Regions from separate parts of the Ruegeria sp. CDSB136 genome, predicted to be linked through region 1. Evidence: riboswitches for the same ligand, from Rfam matches in the RefSeq annotation. Region 1 holds a riboswitch; each other region holds the start of a gene.
The links. Region 1 has a riboswitch for cobalamin ahead of AC2FIR_RS08280 (DUF1636 family protein). Riboswitches for the same ligand answer to the same signal wherever they lie in the genome.
Positions count from the first base shown of each region.

Region 1 (5,049 bases):
CGCTGGCCGACCAGCTAGAGATCAAGGGCCGCAGGCTGTGCGTCGTATCGATGCCCGGTGACCGTCGTGACGAGGACGTCGAGGACGCGGGCGCGGCGCTGGCCGGTCATTTTGACCACTTCATCTGCAAGGCTGACGACCGCCGTCGCGGACGCGGGCATGACGAAATTCCTCAGATGCTGCGGCAGGCGTTGATTGCAGGCGGCACGCCGGATGAGGCGATCACAATCATCCCTGATGAGGTCGAAGCGGTGACGGCGGGTCTTGAAATGGCAGCTCCCGGCGATCTGCTGGTGATATTCGGCGACGACACCACCCGCTGCTGGAAACAGATCATCTACTTCAATTCGGATGGAGACGCACCTGAAGCTGAAGCAATCGGCAAGCCTGCCCCTGTTGAGACCTCTTTCGAGGACATGTTCGACAGCGATCAGGCCCTGATCCGGGACGAGCGCGGCGTGCGTCTGGCCCGCGAAATCAGCGAAGACGCGGATTGAGCCGAGGGCACCGGAATGGACAGAATTGAAGAGCTTGAGACCGCGCTGACCATCCCCAGCGCGACCAGTGACGCGTTTCGGGTAGACGATGCGCGCCGGCTGACCGGGCCCGGGTTGCTCTGGGATCACCCGGGCGCAATCATGGACGTCTTTTTTGGCCAGGAGCAGTCTTCGCGTGTCATTGAGCTGTGGCAGCATCATGCACGTCGCGTGCTGGATGCGCTCGGCTGGCACCAAGAAAAGCTGACATATCGGGTATTCACCGGCGGCGTGAACCTTGCGATTTCAGCGCCGATGGATCAGCTATATTCAGCGATCTTTGCGGTCCAGACCGCATGGCATTTCTGTGCCGCGGCGCTGGTCGGGGAAACAACCGGCGATTTCGACAAGATGATCGCCGACGTCCGCGACGTCATGGCCAAAGAGGCAAATCCGGCCCTGATCGCCCTGATCCAGGCGGCCTCGGCGCGGGGCGTCGATATCCTGTGTGACGACGACAAGATTTCGATCGGCCACGGGGTCGGAAGCCAGATCTGGGCCTGGAACGCTCTGCCTGCGCCTGATGAAGTCGAGTGGGACGCCTTGCATAACATCCCCGTCGCCTTCATCACCGGAACCAATGGCAAGACCACAACGACCCGGCTGCTTGAGGCGATCGCCCGGGCGGCGGGCAAGGTTGCCGGGCTGACCTCGACCGAGTTTGTCCGCGTCGGCGACGACATCCTCGACCGTGGTGATTATTCCGGCCCCGGCGGAGCGCGCATGCTGCTGCGCGACCGGCGGCTTGAAGTCGCCTGTCTGGAGGTTGCCCGTGGTGGAATCCTGCGCCGGGGTCTTCCAACCCATGCCGCCTCGGCTGCGGCTGTCACAAATGTCGCCAATGATCATCTGGGTCAGTATGGCGTCAACACGGTTCCGGAGTTGGCGCATGCCAAGTTCGCCGTGCACCGCACCCTTAAGAAAGATGGCGTTCTGGCCCTGAACGCGGATGACGCGTATGTCCGGGATGAGGCACTGAACACGTCCTGCAGGATCTGGTGGTTCTCGCTGGACCAGAAAAACGCACTGATCCAACAATCCCGCGAGCAAGGACATTGTTGTGCCTTCCTGCGGGACGAGATGATTGTGTTCTTCGATGGCTTCTCGGAACAACCGGTGATTTCGGTTCACGATGTGCCGCTCGCCATGGGCGGGGCTGCCAGGTACAATATTCTCAACGCAATGACTGCGCTGTGTCTGGCCCGCGCACTCGATATCCCGATGCAGGCCATTCGCGCCGGATTGTCCGGGTTCAAGCCAGACGCCAAAGATAATCCTGGCCGGTGCAACGAGTTTTCACATAACGGCGCCCGTGTCTTTGTCGATTTTGCGCATAACCCACATTCGGTCGCAGCGGTGTGCGAGGCTTTGTCCGGACTTCCGGCAAAGCGCCGCTTCATACTGCTAAGCCATGCCGGGGACCGGTCCGATCAGGACATCATCGATGTCACGCAAACGGCCTTGCGGTTCCAGCCGGATGTGGTCGTCGCTGCCGAGCTTGAGGGCTATCTGCGGGGACGCAACCTTGGTGAGATTCCAAAGCTGATTAAGCAGGCGGCAATGGACAAGGGTCTTCGGGATGAGCAGATCCTGAGCGCGCCTTCCCCGACCGAGGCGAGCAGGACAATACTGGATCAGATCGAACCGGGCGATCTCGCCCTGTTGCTGGTCCTGTCCGAGCGCGAGCAAGTCTTAAAACTGCTGGAAAACTGAACCCCTACGCTGAATCCGAGAGCCTCGGGCGGTGAAATTCGAACACCGCCCTGCCCAGCCGATCCGATTGTCCTGCCAATAATTCTGTATTGACGCATGCCCGGGTCTGAGGCACTTAGCTAGTAGATGGTTCCCGAAGGAAGACCCGAGGGATGAAAAGGGAATACGGTGCGGCCCTGAAGGCCAAGTCCGTAACTGCCCCCGCAACTGTAAGCGGTGAGCGACGCCAAACACCCACTGGCCGAATAGGCCGGGAAGGAAGGCCAAGCAAGGACCCGCGAGTCAGGAGACCTGCCATCAGTGTTCAACCAACCCAGGGCGGGGCGCCCTGGAAGGAGGCTTAGATGGCACGTCAGTCACGTGTTTACATGATCAGCACCTTCTGTCCGCGCTTGGCAACAAGTGGAGCGGACCATGTCAGACGCCACTGATCATATTCTTCTGATCTGTTCGACATGCAACGGTGATTTGTCTGCGGACAAAATACGCTCTTCTTTGTCAGATGCGCTACCTTCCGGGTTTGCCATTCGCACGGTCGATTGCATGGCCGGGTGTGCGCAGCCGACAACTGTTGGGTTTCAGGCCGCCGGCAAAGCCCAATACCTGTTCGGTGACATCCGGACCCCGCATGACATCGCGGCCTTGGCCGAATTCGCGTTGCAATATCAGAACAGTGCCGATGGATGGACATGCGCGTCCGACAGGCCGAGCGCGCTTTTTGACAAAACCCTTTCCCGTTTGCCCCGAATGATTTTGGAGGAGCCTTCATGACGACCTCTGCATTTCTTGCCGTGCGTGACGTCGAATACTATGCGCTGAATGGTGATGTTCTGCTGCAAGCGGCGTCTTTTGAACTGGAAGAAGGCGCAATCCTTGCAATTGCCGGGCCGAACGGGGCCGGGAAGACGACGCTTCTGAACCTGTTGTGCGGCACGGCCGAACTGGTGCTGGGCGACGTTTTGATCAATGGGCGCAGCCTGAAACACATGCCCGCCAACGAGCGCGCCCGAATGATCGCTGTTGTCAGTCAGCACGAACTGCCGGATAGCAGACTGTCTTTGCGGGAATATGTGGCCTTGGGGCAAATCCCGATCCGGGCTGATCGGTCGAAAGAGGGCCACGCCGCCGAACTGGACAGGGTTTTGAACCTGACAGGTCTGAGTGATCTGGCGGACAAACGAATGGGCGTACTTTCCGGGGGTGAACGTCAACGTGCGCATATTGCGCGCGCTCTGGCACAGAACCCTTCGCTTTTGTTTCTGGACGAACCGACAAACCATCTGGACCCCGACGCCAAGGGGCGGATGCTGTCGCTGGTTGCCGAGTTGGGCATCACGGTGGTTATGATCGTCCACGACCTCGTCATGATCCCCGAATTCGCCACCCATGTGGCCATGATGAAATCCGCGCGGCTCACGGGCTTTGGTCCCGTGGCCGATGTGCTGACCTCGGACCAGGTTCGGGAAACCTTTGGCGTCGACTACCTGTACTTTCACCATGAGGGCCGCGTGATTCCGGCGCTGGATATCCGAAAAACCTCGGTCTCAAACTAACCCTAGGAGCATCTTTGAATGAAACAGATCTGGTCGGTGGTCCTGACCACAGCCCTGGCAGGCGGTGCGTCGGCGCAAGAAATTGCCGTCGACAATTGCGGCAAGCCGCTGGTTTTTGAAACTGCGCCCGAGCGGATTGTCGTGCACGATATGAACATGACCGACATGGCCTTTGCGCTGGGTCTGCAGGACAAGATCGTCGGGCTGACCGGCATCACCGGATGGTACAAGACCAGCCCGGAATTCGATACGCTGCGCGGCGACATTCCCGAGCTTGCGCCCAAATACCCAACGGTCGAGAACCTTGTGGCCGCCGAACCCGATATGTTCTTCGCGGGCTGGTATTACGGGATGAAGCCGGGCGGAGACGTGACCCCTGACACGCTGGAACCCTTTGGCATCAAGACCTTGATCCTGTCCGAAAGCTGCGTGCATCTGGACAAGGACCGCCCCGAAGCCAGCATGAACCTGCTGTTTGATGACGTTCTGCGCCTGGGCCAGGTCATGCAGGTCGAAGACAAGGCGAAGGAACTGGTTGATGGTTGGAAAGAAGAACTGACCGAGATCGAAACCCGGACAGCCGATCTGCCCAAACCGCGCGTTTTCCTGTTGGATGGTCCGGCTGATGCGCCCTTCACCGCGGGCAAGTTTGCCATTCCCGATGCGATGATTTCCGCAGCGGGCGGTGAAAACGTGACCCATGACATGGATACAAGCTGGGGCCGCACCTCGTGGGAAACGGTGGCGGCCGCCAACCCCGAATTTCTGGTGCTGCTGGATTACCAGACCGGCAACGGCGCCGAGGATACCTTCAAATTTCTGCAGGAGCATCCGGTGATGTCCCAGACCGATGCCGTCAAGAACGAGGCCTGGATTGGCCTGCGGTACGAGGAACTTACCCCCGGACCGGCAAATATCGAGGCGATCCTGAAAATGGCGCAGGCCATGCATCCGGATCTCAACTGATATGGGTCGACTTGGCCTGACACTTCTGCTGGGGGCGGTCGTTCTGGCCGCCCTTTTGCTGATCTCAACCATCTACGGCACCACATCCATTCCGGTTTCCGACACGTTCACCGCTGTCTTGCTGGGAACAGGTCTGAGTGACGGGGAAATGTCGCCGTTGCACCGGATCGTGTTTGATTTGCGCCTGCCGCGCGCCCTGTTCGCGGCCGTAATCGGCGCCGGGTTGGGCATCGTCGGCGTCGTCCTGCAAACCACAACCCGCAACGATCTTGCTGATCCTT
Region 1 covers NZ_JBXWOP010000006.1:64,123-69,171, reverse strand. Annotated here, with positions in the region: gene cphA (cyanophycin synthetase) at 1-497, shown strand, start outside; gene AC2FIR_RS08285 (Mur ligase family protein) at 513-2,249, shown strand; cobalamin riboswitch at 2,360-2,562, shown strand; gene AC2FIR_RS08280 (DUF1636 family protein) at 2,664-3,020, shown strand; gene AC2FIR_RS08275 (ABC transporter ATP-binding protein) at 3,017-3,802, shown strand; gene AC2FIR_RS08270 (ABC transporter substrate-binding protein) at 3,821-4,768, shown strand; gene AC2FIR_RS08265 (FecCD family ABC transporter permease) at 4,770-5,049, shown strand, end outside.

Region 2 (5,049 bases), on a different contig from region 1:
AGGACGCGGCCCCGGTCCGCCAGACCCAACATCGCCCGGACCTGATCGGCACTGGTTTCACCGGCCCCGTGCGAGATCGCCTGATCCAGCAGCGAAGTTGCATCACGCGCCGAACCTTCGGCCGCTCGGGTGATCAGCGCCAGCGCGTCTTCTGCGATCTGGGCGCCCTCGGCGGCGGCGATCTTGTTCAGAAGACCGATCATGTCCTCGGGTTCGATTCTGCGCAGGTCGAAGCGTTGGCAGCGCGACAGGACCGTAACCGGAACCTTGCGGATTTCGGTAGTCGCGAAGATGAACTTCACATGCTCGGGCGGTTCCTCAAGTGTCTTGAGCAGCGCGTTGAACGCGCTGGTCGAGAGCATGTGAACCTCGTCGATGATATAGATCTTGTAGCGCGCGCTGGCAGCACGATAGCGGACGCTGTCTATGATTTCGCGAATATCGTTCACGCCGGTGCGGCTGGCGGCGTCCATCTCCATCACGTCGACATGGCGGCCTTCCATGATCGCCACGCAATGTTCGCATTGGCCGCAGGGTTCGGTCGTCGGTTTGCCGTCGCCATCGGGGCCGATGCAGTTCATGCCCTTGGCGATGATCCGCGCCGTTGTCGTTTTGCCGGTGCCGCGGATGCCGGTCATGATGAAGGCCTGCGCGATCCGGTCTGCCTCGAACGCGTTTTTTAGGGTGCGCACCATGGCATCCTGACCAACCAGGTCGGCAAAGGTTTCCGGGCGGTATTTGCGGGCAAGAACCTGATAAGCGGGGCTGGGCGTGTCGGTCATTTCTGCTCTGTCGGATTCGTATCAGAAGTGCAGCGTAGAGTGCGCCGCCGCCTGCGTCCACAGCCGGTTCGCGAAATTCATTTGGGAATGCTTCGGGATGCGCGTAAAAATGAAGGCGAAAGCATTTTTGACCGGATTCTTGTGCGTAACGATTAAGGAGGGCGCGTTGCATGTCTCAGATGATTATTCATGCGCTGCAGGTCGGAGGAGGTACTCTGGCCCTGACATCAATGCCGGGGCGTGGGGGTAAATATGCCCAGGACCTGAATGCGATTTCCGACTGGAAGCCCGGTCTTGTCATTTCAATGACGACCGAAGTCGAGATGCTGCAGGACGGCGCGCGTGACTTCGGAACCGACATTCAGGCGCGCGCCTGCCGCTGGGTCCATCTGCCGGTCGAAGATTTCGGTGCGCCCCCCGACGCCGTGACTGCGCGCTGGCCCGATGTAAGCGCGGCCGTCCGCCATGCTCTGTCAGGGGGCGGGCGCATTCTGGTGCATTGCCGGGGCGGCTGTGGCCGGTCCGGAATGGTGGTGTTGCGCCTGATGGTCGAATGCGGCGAGCAACCGGGTGCAGCCCTGAAACGGTTGAGGGCGGTGCGGCCCTGTGCGGTTGAAACAGATGCACAACTGGCATGGGCCACGCAATTGATTCCGGCCAGCGCGGACCCGTAGGTCAGGCCGACAAATGTCCGGCCTGGGCCGCTACTTGGCGACCTGCCAGGGCCGAAGCTTCAAGCATGGCGCAGGGCGGGTCCGACAGAATTGCGGACGGCAGCGCACGGAACTCTGCGCAGAACATCATGTCTGCATAATCCTCCAACCTGTCGCCCGGAGTTTCCTCATTCGTTCCGCAAAACACCCGGATTTTGTCTGGCCGCGCGTGGAACCGGGCCATGCACCCTTCGGGGCAATGGGCAAGCTCGCTGCTGCCTTCAATGGCGAATTGCGGGGTTGCGGCCGGGCCGGCGCTTGCCACGGCGCGCGTCAGAGCCCGCGCCATTTGCGCCAGTGCCGGACAGGGTTTGCCGGTGCGCTGGCACACAGTGGCAGAAAATTCGTGTGTCCTTGTCTTCCAGATCATAATGCGCCCTCCGCGCGCGGCGCGGGGCAAGGATCAGGTGTGACGGGGCTATGCCATCAGGACCTGCCCGGACACCCCGCCCGAGTTTCGGTTTCAGTATCGATGGCAGGTCTCCTGACTTGCGGGTCATCGCTTTGCCGACCTTCCCAGCCCTTCGGCCAGTGGTGTTTCGGCATTGCTCACCGCTTACAGTTGCGGGGGCAGTCTCGGCCTTGGTTCCTTCCGGCAATGCCAGACAGAACCGCACCGTGTTCCCTTTTCATCCCGGCCCCGGAAAGGGCGCGGAAACCATCGCCTCATCGCTAGCGGTTGCCGGGTCCCCGAGTCAAGCGCATAGCGCGGGCCGAGGCATTTGGTCCGATGCGTGGTCGGGAAAGCGGACGTTTGGTCATGTTTGCACCGGGTTGACTTGAGCGGGCGACTGGCCTGACAGATAGGTGAACTGAACTGTTCAGTTGAGAGCGGAGCATGAGATGTTGGACATACAGGAACGGGTCTTGACCGAAGACATACGATTTCCCGCCGGGACGGCGATGCTGTCGGGTCGCCTGTACCTGCCTGTTGCAGCGCCTGATATCGTAGTTGTTCTGAACAGCGCGACCGGCGTTCCCCAGGACTATTATCAGCATTTTGCCCGGTGGCTGGCGGAAGAGCAGGGCATTGCCTGCCTCACCTATGATTACCGCGATTTCGGAAAATCGTTATCGGGGCGCCTGAAGGATTCGCGTGTCACCATGTCCGATTGGGCGCTGGTCGATATTCCCGCGGCCCGGGCCGAGATGCGGCGGCGATTCCCAAGTGCGCGGCAGTGGACCATTGGTCATTCGCTGGGGGGTATGCTTGGGCCATTGCAATCGGATGTGGATCAGGTCGACCGGATGATTTGTGTGTGTTCAGGCCTGGTTACGTTGTCGGATCATCCGTGGCCCTACAGGGGGCTGGCCGGAATCTTCTGGTACGGTCATGCGCCTTTTGCAGTTCATATGCTGGGGTATCTGCCCGGCAAGGCCATTGGGTTTGGCTCGGACCTGCCGTCAAAGGTCTACTGGCAATGGCGAAAATGGTGCACCTCGCCGAACAGCTATTTGCCTGAAATTGGCCAAAGCCTGCCCGCAGCGACCTGGCCGCGGGCCGGTGGTCCGGTTGACCTGTTTGCGATTTCGGACGACCAGATGGTGCCTGAAAATGCGGTCTGGAGGCTGGCCGAGCTATACGGCCCGGACGCCAACCGTCATGTGCTTGAACCAAAGGATTTCGGGCTGAAATCCATTGGCCACATTGGTGTTTTTGCGCGCAAAAACAAAGCGGTCTGGCCGAGGCTGATCGAGTCTGCGGAGCAGCAAGTCCGTTCCGACCGGAAAGATGTGACGATTGCGGGATGAAGTGAGAGGTTGGACATCGACCCAAGCGGGGCTCGTTGTGGCTGCTTCCTTCCGGACCTGACCAGGTTGGCGAGGCGCTCGCCCGCGCCAACCTCTCAATCGTCGATATAGGGAAGTTGCGCCAGGAAGACAACCCGTCAGAGTGACAGTCTGATCCGCAGAAAGCCTTCCGGGTCATGCCCCAGCACATGCGGATCGTATGCGTCCAGTTCGGAAAGATGCGCCCTTGCTCCCGGCCCGGTTTTCAGAATCGAAGCGTGCCCGGGAAGCCGGACAAGGCTGAAGGGGAAGGGCGCAGATTGCATCGGGTCGCCCGGTAATCCCCCCGAAAGATAGTCGCGCAGGACGTGCCTGATGGGTAAGGCCGGCAGATTGATCTGCCGGGCCTGATGCGCAACAGGGAAGTGTCCGCCGCCGCTGGCCCGGTAACTGTTCAGGGCCACAACGAATTTCTGGGTGGGTTCAACAGGGATTCCACCGCAGCAAATCTCGCGGACACGGTTTGCAGCGGGATCGACCAGCATTCCGTGAGAATCAAAACGCGCCGGCTGGGAAAGATCGATCCGATAGGTCAGGCCGAACAGCACATCGAAGTTATGCCCGGCCCGTGTTTCATCGGTCAGAGTGCGGACAGCTCCTTCATCCACCTGATTGAAAATGCCCGCCGACATTTCAAGCCAGTCACGGACCATGTCGCCGGTGACAAGCGCGGCGCGCAGTTCATTCGGGAAAGAATGAAGATCCGAAACATTGCGCAACCGAACCTTTCCGGGCGGTACTTCCGTGTAGGAGCGCGGTCCCGCGCGGCCTCCGAACTTGCAGGGCGAAACAGCGGACAACAGTGGAAGCCCCCGCAGGTCTTCGTCCAGATGGAGGTTCAATGCCGCTGCCTGGGCGCTGGCGACCAGCGCGAGGCCCCGATCTGGTGCGCAAAAGCTGAAATAGCTGTGCAGGCTTTGACCGGTGTGGCCCACGGGTCTTGAGGCCAGCGCACGGATTTCTTCGTGGCCGTAACTGAACAGATGCTGCATTCCGGGGTCTTCGGATACCGCTCCGTTCCCGTGCCGGGAGAGAACAGGCGGCAGCTTAACCTGCTGCCCGACAACCTTCCATCGCCCGGCAGAGGTTTTCTGCACATGCAGGTCAATGATGCCAAGATGCGTCCCGGCGACGCCAGGCATGACAACCGGTTTGCCATGTACATGCCCCCGGGTTGCGTCCGTATGATCCAGCCCTTCGTGATCCTTGCCGGGAAGTGTGAGATGCGTATGGCCTGCAACAATGGCGTCGATCCCGTCGATCGCGGCCAGCGGTATGACGGCGTTCTCCATTCCGCGCGCGGGTTCCGAAGGTCCAAGGCCCGAATGCGCCAGGGCGACAATCACATCGCTGCCGTCCGTGCGCAGGGCCTCGACCGTCTTTTGCGCGGCCTCCAGAATATCTTCGAACACGACCACATCCTGTACCCGGTGCGCATTCCATTGCGCCGTTTGCGGCGGCAGGATCGACAAAAGACCCAGACGAAACGGTGTTTCGACGCCGTCAACCAGAAGAGAGCGTTTTAGTATAGCGCGGTCATTCCATTTGGCCCCGGTGGTCAATTGCCGGGCATTGCTGCAAATCACCGGGCACGGTGCGCCGTCCAGAACGCGATTCAGCGTTTGCAGGCCAAAGTCGAAATCATGGTTGCCCAGTCCGATTGCGTCATAGCCAAGTTCCCGGAAGGCCTGCATCAACACGTGGTTGTCATCAGTCTGCTCTGCCGCCCAATCGCCAAACGGCGTTCCCTGAAGGGCATCTCC
Region 2 covers NZ_JBXWOP010000002.1:170,786-175,834, forward strand. Annotated here, with positions in the region: gene AC2FIR_RS03245 (DNA polymerase III subunit gamma/tau) at 1-782, opposite strand, end outside; gene AC2FIR_RS03250 (protein-tyrosine phosphatase family protein) at 953-1,456, shown strand; gene AC2FIR_RS03255 (hypothetical protein) at 1,458-1,865, opposite strand; cobalamin riboswitch at 1,953-2,173, opposite strand; gene AC2FIR_RS03260 (alpha/beta hydrolase family protein) at 2,339-3,247, shown strand; RNA gene ffs (signal recognition particle sRNA small type) at 3,247-3,345, opposite strand; gene AC2FIR_RS03270 (bifunctional 2',3'-cyclic-nucleotide 2'-phosphodiesterase/3'-nucleotidase) at 3,385-5,049, opposite strand, start outside.
Region 2: another riboswitch for cobalamin. It lies ahead of AC2FIR_RS03255 (hypothetical protein); the one in region 1 lies ahead of AC2FIR_RS08280 (DUF1636 family protein).

Region 3 (5,049 bases), on a different contig from region 1:
GCCGTCACATCATCAATGCCTTTTGCGATCTGTTCGAATGCGTCGTTGAGTGTGCTGGCCAGCGTCCAACCGGCCTCGGTTAAAGCAAGTCCGCGGCCCTCTCGGCGCACAAGTGGAATCCCTAGATCAGCCTCAAGCTTTCGCACCTGTTGCGCAATTGCGGCAGTGGTTACGTTCAGTGAACGTGCCGCGGCAGAATAGCCGCCTAAACGGCCGGTCGCCTCGAACGCCCTGAGGGTCGTAAGCGGCGGCAACTTATGCCAGTCAATAAGATTCATTCAGTAGACATACTTAATGATTGCTGTTTTTTCCTGCCTCGCAAGGTACACCAAATGTGACTATTGTCGAGAAATACACCTGATGCGAATTGAACAATCAGTGGTGTAGCTATCTAAAACTGCGATTGCCCTAAAAGCCTGTCGGATTGCGTTGCAATGCGATCGTCCTGCAATGCGTTTTGCGTTGACAGGCGGGTTTGAACAACCGGCAAGGTCCAATCGCCACAAATGCTTGGAGGCCGATATGACTATCAGGATGACAATGCTTTTTACTGGAATAGGGTTGGCTATCGCGGCACCGGCGCTGCCCGACACCAAAGCCGAGACTCCGCAAGCCGCACACACTGCGTATCTTGCAGCGATCAACTCGAACAAACTGGATCAATTCCTTGAGACGGTCACTGATGACGTGGTGTTCATCGCACCCGGCGCGCCTGTCATGAAAGGCAAAGCCAAGGTCGGGCCTTGGGTGCGCGGGTATTTCGACGCCGTTCACACCCGTTGGAAAAAGCAATCAGTGGAGTTTGTTGTGGCAGCGAGCTGGGCGTTTGAGCGTTATGAGTTTACCGCCACCGATGTTCCGCGTGACTCGGGTCCTGCCACTGTTTCCACCGGCCATGGCATCAATATCTACCATCTTGAAGATGACGGAACATGGCGGGTGGCGCGGGATATCTGGTCCAACGCGAATAACTTCAGCGCTGGTAGATCAATCGCGCCGGCGTGTTCGGGGCGTGCCGAACCTTGCTGATCAAAAGATTTGATTGGTTGGCACGCCGCCCAAATGGCTTGGACACATACCGGATCGGCCGCTTTTAACCGGGTTCCATCCACGGCCAACTACATTGGCCTCCGGACGGAACCAGGCAAGTACTTTTCTCGGCAACCGAAAGGCCCAACCCGCAGACCGGGCATTAGCGAATTACTGGGCCACAACTTCCTTGCAGCTGCCTTTGCCCCATCCGGATTTGCTGCCCGAAGCCGAATAGTCAAACGTGCCAGTCTTGAGATTCACGTTGTAATTCAGGGTAAAGCCGTCACCGATATACAGGTAAGTCAGGGTGTCGAGGCCGGGATACACCTCAGCCTTATTGTCGATATCACCAATGGTAATATGCCCTTTGTTCTGGCCCTCGTATTTGACCAGCGTGGCCGCCATTTCCGGATATTTTGCATCCGCCGCTTCACACTCGAACACCCGGTCTTCCGCAACTGCAGCGACGGGTAAGTACACAAGAAAAGCTGCTAACTTTTTCATTTTTTGTTTCCTGGCATATTCTGTTCGCCGACGCCCGCTAAGGGCAGTTTGAGGCATAATTTTGCAAAAAATCTGGCTACTCTGTGCACAGCAAGACGGCCATCAGATTTGATCTCGAAGCGGTCGTTTTTGCCGGGTCTTGCGCGAATACTGAAATGGAGTATCCCGAGCCGGTCGGAACGGCGGTTACTTAATCAACGAAACCCCAATCCCTCAGTTTAGCGATGCCCGAAATGACAGGCGGTTGGTCGCCGCAACGTCCACACGCGGCCTGCCCCAGTGGTTCTGAAGCCGAATCCGCCCCGCCCGTCCGGTTCCCGCCGACCCCTTCCAAAATCAGCGAACATCACACGGAACACCTCAATCACGCAGGTTTTCGGGCGCCGTGAACGCCCGGCGATGCCGCTGAGTGACCACCTCAGGTCGCTTTTTCCTTCCGGCGGCGAAACCGCGCATCCTTAAGCTTGACAAGTCCCCCGCCTGTGCCGCATGTCCGACCCGTTGGTGTCCATCCCTGGATGGATGAAAAGGGAATGCGTCAGCGGTTTTTCCGTCAAACGCAGCCGCCCCCGCGACCGTGACCGGAGAGGGTGCCCATAGCCACTGGCCGAAAGGCCGGGAAGGCGGGACATCTGCCAGAGCAAGTCTCTGACATCCGCAAGCCGGGAGACCTGCCAGCACCCGAAGAAGAAACCGGGCGGGGTGTTCCGGTGTCGGGTCCATGTGCAGACGCGTGGCCCGCATGAAACCCCGTCCCCCGCGAAGAGGATTTGGGGGGATGAGAGACATGACCGAGACCGCACCAGTCGAGTTGCTGGTCTGTACCACGTGCCGCCGTGGACTGCCCGTCGAGGATGATGAAAAACGCCCCGGCACATTGCTGCACAAAGCGCTGCAACAGGCCGACCTGCCCGAAGGCATCACGCTGAAACCCGTCGAATGCCTGTCGAACTGCGATCAGGGCTGCTCGATCGTGCTGCGCGGTGGACCGGGTCGCTGGACCTTTGTCTATGAGAACCTGAACGAAGCCGAACACGTTGACGCCATTGTCGACGGTGCGACCAAATATCTGGCGACCGAGGACGGCTTGGTCAAATGGCGTGAGCGCCCCGAACATTTCCGCAAAAACTGCGCCTCCCGCATTCCCCCGATTGGAGCCCTGAAATGAGCACTCTTGAGAAATTACCCGTCACTGTGATCACCGGCTTTCTGGGCTCGGGGAAGACAACGCTGGTCAAGCACCTGATGCAGAACCCGCAGGGCAAACGTCTGGCGGTCGTGGTCAATGAATTCGGCGACGTGGGCGTCGATGGCGATATTCTGAAATCCTGCGCCATTCCCGATTGTCCGGCAGAGAACATCATGGAACTGGCAAACGGCTGCATCTGCTGCACCGTGGCCGATGATTTCATTCCGACCATCGAAGCGCTGATGGCGCTGGACCCGCGCCCCGATCACATTCTGATCGAAACCTCCGGCCTCGCCCTGCCCAAGCCGCTGCTGAAAGCCTTTGACTGGCCCGATATCCGCTCAAAAATCACTGTGGATGGCGTGATCGCTCTGGCCGATGCCGAGGCGGTCGCGGCAGGTCGCTTCGCTCCGAATGTCGAGGCGGTGGATGCCCAGCGCCTGGCCGATGACTCGATCGACCACGAAACGCCTCTTTCCGAGGTGTTCGAGGATCAGATATCCTGCGCCGATATCATCCTGCTGACCAAGCCCGATCTGGCCGGGCCAGAGGGTGTTGCCAAAGCCAAAGAGATCATCGCAGCCGAGGCCCCGCGCCCGCTGCCCGTCGTAGAGGTTGCCGAAGGCGTCGTAGACGTCCGCGTCGTGCTCGGTCTGGAAGCCGCAGCCGAGGATGACATGGACGCGCGTCCGTCGCATCACGACGGTCACCACGACCACGAACATGACGATTTCGAAAGCATCATCGTCGAACTGCCGGAGCAAAGTGACCCACTCGATCTGGTTGCCAAGATCGAACGTCTGGCCAGGGAACTGAACATCCTGCGCGTCAAGGGGTATGCGGCAGTTGCCGGCAAACCGATGCGTCTGCTGGTTCAGGCTGTCGGTGCCCGGGTGCGTCATCAGTACGACCGCCCCTGGGAACCCGGCGAGGAGCGCCGCTCGCGTCTTGTGGTCATTGCCGAGCACGACGACATCAAAGAGGCCGAAATCCGGGATATCCTCGTGGGTGTGACCGAGGCCGCCGAGTAAGCCATGCACGTCGTCTTCCGCGAAAGCCACGGGCTTGAAGAAACCGAGACCCCGACCGATCTGGGCCAGAGCCCGGCGGATCTGGTGATGTTGTCCTTTTCGGACAGCGATCTCGGTGCTTTCGCGGCAGGCTGGCATCGCGGCGGTGGGCCGGAAGGGCGAATGCCGACGATGCGGTTGGCCAATCTGACGGCGCTGAAACACCCTCTGTCCGTTGACACATATGTGGAACAAACGCTTGACGGCGCAAAAGGTATCCTGATCCGCCTGATTGGTGGGGTACCTTACTGGTCATACGGGCTGCAGCAGGTTCTTGCGCTGGCGCAGGCCAAAGGCATCGCGCTGGCGGTTCTGCCCGCCGACGGGCGTGTGGATACCCGGCTGGACGACTATTCTACCCTGCCCGTCTCGACCCTACGGCGGCTGGCACATTTGTGCGACACTGGCGGCGAGGTCGCGGCGCAGGCGGCTTTGGCGCAGATGGCCTTGGCGGCAGGTCTCTATGCCGGGCCGGTGATGGGGGCCAAAACCCTTCCCGAATGCGGTGTTTGGTGCCCTGACCGCGGCGTAATCCAGATAGAAACCGCATTTACGAACGATGCGAAACGCATCATCGTCACTTTCTATCGCGCCTACCTGACCTCCGCCGACACCGGCCCGGTCGCCGCCCTGATCCACAGCCTGCGTGCGCGTGGGTTCGAGGCAATGGGCATGTTCGCCCCTTCCCTCAAGGCACCTGCTGCCGCCGACTGGATGCGCCAAAACACCGTTGCACTGGAACCTTCTGCGATCATCAATGCCACCTCCTTCTCGGGCAAAGGTGCGTCGGGAACCTCTCCGCTTGACGCGGCGGGTGTGCCGGTTTTCCAGGTCGCTCTGGCAACTTCACGCCGCAAAGCGTGGGCCGAGGCCGAACGCGGTCTTTCCCCCGCCGACCTTGCCATGCACGTCGTGCTGCCCGAAGTGGATGGGCGGATCTCGGCGGGCATCGCCTCATTCAAGGAACCGGGCAAACGCGATCCGCACCTGGAGTATTCCCGCTTTGCCCACCGCGCTGAACCTGAACGGATCGAAGCGATCATTGATCGTGTAACCGGCTGGCTGAATCTGAACGACCGACCCAAAGCGGAACAGGTGCCGGTTCTGGTTCTGTCCACCTACCCCGGCAAGGACTGGCAGATGGCCCATGCGGTGGGCCTTGATGCGCTGGCATCAGCCGAAGCGATGCTGTCAGATTTGCAATGCGCCGGGTATGACACAGCCCCTGCCGAACCGATCGCCGACACATTGCTG
Region 3 covers NZ_JBXWOP010000015.1:75,164-80,212, reverse strand. Annotated here, with positions in the region: gene AC2FIR_RS16340 (LysR family transcriptional regulator) at 1-278, opposite strand, end outside; gene AC2FIR_RS16335 (YybH family protein) at 523-1,029, shown strand; gene AC2FIR_RS16330 (hypothetical protein) at 1,201-1,536, opposite strand; cobalamin riboswitch at 2,022-2,229, shown strand; gene AC2FIR_RS16325 (DUF1636 family protein) at 2,324-2,704, shown strand; gene cobW (cobalamin biosynthesis protein CobW) at 2,701-3,756, shown strand; gene cobN (cobaltochelatase subunit CobN) at 3,760-5,049, shown strand, end outside.
Region 3: another riboswitch for cobalamin. It lies ahead of AC2FIR_RS16325 (DUF1636 family protein); the one in region 1 lies ahead of AC2FIR_RS08280 (DUF1636 family protein).

Region 4 (5,049 bases), on a different contig from region 1:
AACGGCGGCGTCATGTGTCCAATGCTCGAACAGCGCCCTGTCCCGTTCATACAGGCGCTTCAGATGTGTGCTGCGATAGGTGGACCTGCGCGAAAACAGGATCATGTCATGGGCGCGGGCCACGGTGTTGATACTGTCCAACTGAACAAAACCAAGCCGTCGGATCAGGTCCAGAAGATCCGCGCCCTTTGCGCTGCCCGACGGGGTTTCGGACAGCAAGTGACGATCCATGAACACCGCACGGGCTGTCCGGTTGTCCAGTTTCGGCAGTGCCAAGACTCTAACGCCGCTTCAGTGTGTCGCCGTAGCTGATTTTTGGCGTCAGGGTTACGCGGGTTTCAATCTCGGCTTCCGGGTCGGCTAGCTGTGCGGCGATGATCCCTGCGGCCTGACGGCCAATTTCCAGCCGGCAGGCATCCATGGTTGCCAGTTTGCGGGGCAGACCTTGCAGCAGTTCGACATTGTTGAACCCCGCCAGCCCGATTTGACCAGGGATGTCTATCCCCTGATCCAGCAGGTACAACAGTCCGCCAGCGCCGATCATATCATTGGAATAATACAGAAAATCCAGTTCCGGCGACCGTTCCAGCATCGCCTGCGTCATCTCGCGCCCCTTGGCCAGTGCTGAGCCGCCGGAATAGAACTCGCGATCCTCGATCTCGATCCCGTGTTTGCCCAGAACTTCGGTAAAGCCTTCGAAACGTTTGCGCGCGCGGTGGTCCAAAGGCATCTTGGTCCCCATGAAGCCGATATGCTGGTATCCGGCCTTCAGAATGGCCTGCGCCATTTCGCGGCCGGCACGGCGGTGCGAAATGCCGACCATCGCATCCACGGGTTTGCCGTCGGTATCCATGATTTCGACCACCGGAATGCCCGCGGAATCCAGCATCGCCCGGGCCGCTTCCGTGTGCTCCAGACCCGCGATGATCACGCCCGAAGGCCGCCACGAGAGCATCTCGTAAAGGACTTTTTCCTCTTTTTCCGGCAAATAATCGGTCACGCCGACCACTGGCTGCAATTCGGTGTCTTCCAGCACCTGATTGATGCCGGTCAGGACCTCGGGGAAGACCATGTTGGACAGTGACGGGATGATGACAGCGACCAGATTGACCCGGCTGGATGCCAGCGCACCCGCAATTTTGTTGGGCACGTAACCCAGCTCTTTTGCGGCGGCCAGAACCCGTGTTCGGGTCGCATCCGATACATCACCCCGATTGCGCAGGACCCTGCTGACCGTCATTTCGGATACCCCCGACGCTTCCGAGACATCGCGAAGGGTAAGCGGGCGTTTTGTTTCTGTGGTCACGAGGCACCTGCACTGTTGTTTTGCCCGATGGTAGCGTGAACACGGCGACAAATACAACAACTCTGCTTCTGCGTCGGACGCTGGACGGGTCGGACCTTTTGTGCATCGGAGCGACCCTACATATTTGCGGCGAGTTCAATTTTACACGCGAGTCAACGCCCGCAGTTTCAGGCCCAAAATCTCAAGTCCGCGAACTGAACCGACGACTATTGACCGCGGAAAGATATCTAGGAAAATACACACACTCGCGGTGGCGCATACCAAACCGCGTAGCAAGCGCGAACATGCAATTTCTGATTTCGCAAATGGCCCATGCAACGCCGCAATCAATTGTTGACCGTGTCTTACATATTCTGGCATGAACGCGCCATGTTCGGTTCCGGGGACATCCTCGGAAGCAATAGGGAATGCAGTGCGGCACATTTCGCCAACTCTGCAACTGCCCCCGCAACTGTAGGCGGCGAGCGCGGCTGATAATGCCACTGGGGTATCCCGGGAAGGTTAGTTTAGCGCTTTGACCCGCAAGTCAGGAGACCTGCCGAACATGCGCCCTTGGAAGGGGCGTTCATCATCGGCGACGGGGTGTGCGCCGGATCTGTTTGCCCGACAAGGCAGATGGCTTCGCGTTCCCCATCGTCAAAGCAGAATTGTGCCGGGGAAGGCGCGACGTGAGAAGGACTCGATTTGTGAAAAAACTGCTGGTGGCTGCAACGGCTGCTTTGGCGATGCCTGCATTGGCGCAGGCCCATTTCCTGCTGGAATATACCGACGACACGATGATCGAACGCCCCGGTGACGTTCCGGTCAAACTGGTTTTCTGGCACCCGTTTGAAGCTGGTCACGTGATGACCCTGGAAAGACCGGAAGAATTCTTTGTAATCCACAACGGTGAAAAAACCGATCTGATGGATACGCTGGAAGAAACCACTTTTGAAGGACCGGACAACATTGCCAAAGCGTTCCTGGGCTCGGTTCCGGTTAAACGCTCGGGTGACTATGTGGTGGTTACAGTTCCTGCGCCTTACTACGAAGAATCCGAGGATATCTATATCCAGCAGATCACCAAGGCTTACCTCAACCGAAACGAACTGCCGACCGACTGGGATCAGCCGCAGGGGCTGGCCACCGAGATTCTGCCGCTGAACAAGCCTTACAACATCATCGCCGGGTCAACCTTTACCGGTCGCGTGTTGAGCGAGGGACAGCCCGTCGCCGGCGCAGAAATCGAAATCGAGTACATCGCCGCAGCACCGGACATGACCGGCACCGGCGCGAAGGACGCCACCGTGTCCCCATTGCCGGGCGGCGCGTTGGTCGCGATTTCGGATGACAACGGATATTTCACTTTTGGTGTGCCAAAAGCCGGGTACTGGGGCTTCGCCGCTTTGGGCGTGGGTCCGGAAACCGAGCATGAAGGCAAAGAGCTGAGCCAGGATGCGGTCATCTGGATCCGCGCCTGGGATCTGGAGTAAGCCTGAATGCACATCGTCGACGGAGCCCTTTCAAACCCTGTCGTGATCGGCGGTGCGGTCGCCGCGGCTGGCGGGATCGCATTGGGCCTGAAATCGCTGGATCTGGATCGCATTCCCACGGCGGGCGTGTTGTCGGCCAGCTTTTTTGTCGCCTCGCTGATCCATGTGCCGATTGGCCCGTCGTCTGTGCATTTGATTCTGAACGGTCTGGCCGGGCTTCTGCTCGGCTGGGCCGCCTTTCCGGCCCTTTTTGTCGGCTTGCTGCTGCAAGCCGTGTTCTTCGGTTTTGGCGGATTGACCGTGCTGGGGATCAACACGGTGAATATCGCCCTTCCGGCGGTGTTGACTTGGATGATCTTTGGTCGCCTGATCGCACGTGGCTCACCTGTTCATGGGGCGATCTGGGGCGGCATCGGCGGCGCGTTTTCGATCGCCGCCACGACGGCTTTTGTCGCGGTCTCGCTGGCGCTGTCCGGCGATGAGTTCCTGCCCGCTGCCAAGCTTGTCTTTTTCGCCCACATTCCCGTCATGGCTATCGAGGCCGTGCTGACAGGTTTTGCCGTTCTTCTGGCCCGCAAGGTCAAACCGGAACTTTTTGTAAAGGTTGCGTCCACATGAAACAGTTGATCCTTGTTTGTACGCTTGCTCTCGCCCCGCTCCCGGCTCTTGCGCACAAGGTTATAGCGGGCGTTTTTCCGGCAGGCGACGCAATCGAAGGCGAGCTGGGGTTTTCCAATGGCGATATGGCCGCAGACCAGGAAGTCATCGTCTATGGCCCCGACGGCTCTGAACTGGGACGCACAGTAACCGATACGGACGGTTTCTTTCTCTACAGCCCGACCAGAGCTGTGACTCATACATTCAGGGCAGATCTGGGTGCAGGGCACGTCGCCGAAGTTGCCATGCCGGCCGACGAAGTGGCCGAAATCATGGGGGTCGAAGCCGAGCTTTCTGAAACAGCCACGCCGGTTGCATCTGCGGATGGCGCGGCAGCGGTGACTGTGGCCTCGCTCTCGGATGAGGAACGCGCCGCCATCGCCAAAGCGGTGCGCGACGAAACCCGCCCACTGCGGCGCGAGATCGCTGCCTACCGCGAGCACAATGATCTGCAGAACATCTTGGGTGGTATTGGTTATATCATTGGTCTGTTCGGCATCGGCTTTTATCTGGCCGCGCGCAAAAAGATGGCCACCTGATGGCACATGCGCTGGAACCACAGGCCAAAACACTGGCCGAGGCAGGCAGAGCCGCCCATTTCGGGATGATCGGAGACTACGATCCCCGTATGCGCATCGTTTTGGCCTGCATCTTTGCCATCGTCACGGTTGCCCTCAATAGTGTTCCGGCGCTGATCGGCGCTTTGTCCGTCTCGCTTGGGTTACTGGTGATGTCACGCTTGCCAGTCGGCCGGACCCTCAAGCGTATGGCCATGATGGACAGTTTCATCATCTTCATGCTGGTGTTGCTGCCATTCTCAATGCCCGGTGACGCGATGTTCACGGTTTTTGGCTTTCCGGCCAGTTGGCAGGGCCTTTGGAAAGCTGTCGAGATTGCACTGACGGCCAACGCGGTCATCCTTGCGCTGATGGTTCTGGTCGGAACGATGGAACCTGTGACCCTGGGACACGCTTTGCACAAGCTGCGCTGCCCCGAGGTGCTTGTGCATCTTTTGATGTTCACCATCCGCTACATCGAGGTGTTGCGGGAAGAATACCTGCGCCTGCGCGGCGCGATGAAGATCCGCGGATTTCGCCCCGGCACAAACTGGCACACCTACCGAAGCTTCGGGTATCTGGTCGGCATGATGCTGGTGCGCGCGATTGAACGGTCAGAGCGGATTCTGGCGGCGATGAAATGCCGGGGGTTTTCCGGGCGTCTTTTGTTGCTGCAGGACTTTAACATGACCCGACGCGATCACATGTTCGCCGCGATGCTGTGCACCGTTTGCCTTGGCCTGCTGTTCCTGGATTATCTATGACGATCCTCAAGCTTGAAGACATTTGTTTTGCATATCTCGGCCAGCCACCAGTGCTGGACGGCGCTTCACTTCAACTTGAACCGGGGCAGCGCCTGTCGATTGCGGGGCCGAATGGCGCGGGAAAATCCACCCTGTTTCGTATTGCCCTTGGCCTGCAAACGCCAAGCGCCGGGCGCGTGACCGTCCTGGGAAAGGAAAGGCGCGTCGAGGCGGATTTTCACGAAGTCCGCCGTCAGGTCGGGCTGGTTTTTCAGGATCCTGATGATCAGCTGTTTTGTCCGACAGTGGCGGAA
Region 4 covers NZ_JBXWOP010000014.1:126,675-131,723, forward strand. Annotated here, with positions in the region: gene AC2FIR_RS15775 (winged helix-turn-helix domain-containing protein) at 1-276, opposite strand, end outside; gene AC2FIR_RS15780 (LacI family DNA-binding transcriptional regulator) at 281-1,306, opposite strand; cobalamin riboswitch at 1,664-1,863, shown strand; gene AC2FIR_RS15785 (DUF4198 domain-containing protein) at 1,993-2,778, shown strand; gene cbiM (cobalt transporter CbiM) at 2,785-3,396, shown strand; gene AC2FIR_RS15795 (NikL family nickel/cobalt ECF transporter subunit) at 3,393-3,974, shown strand; gene cbiQ (cobalt ECF transporter T component CbiQ) at 3,974-4,756, shown strand; gene AC2FIR_RS15805 (energy-coupling factor ABC transporter ATP-binding protein) at 4,753-5,049, shown strand, end outside.
Region 4: another riboswitch for cobalamin. It lies ahead of AC2FIR_RS15785 (DUF4198 domain-containing protein); the one in region 1 lies ahead of AC2FIR_RS08280 (DUF1636 family protein).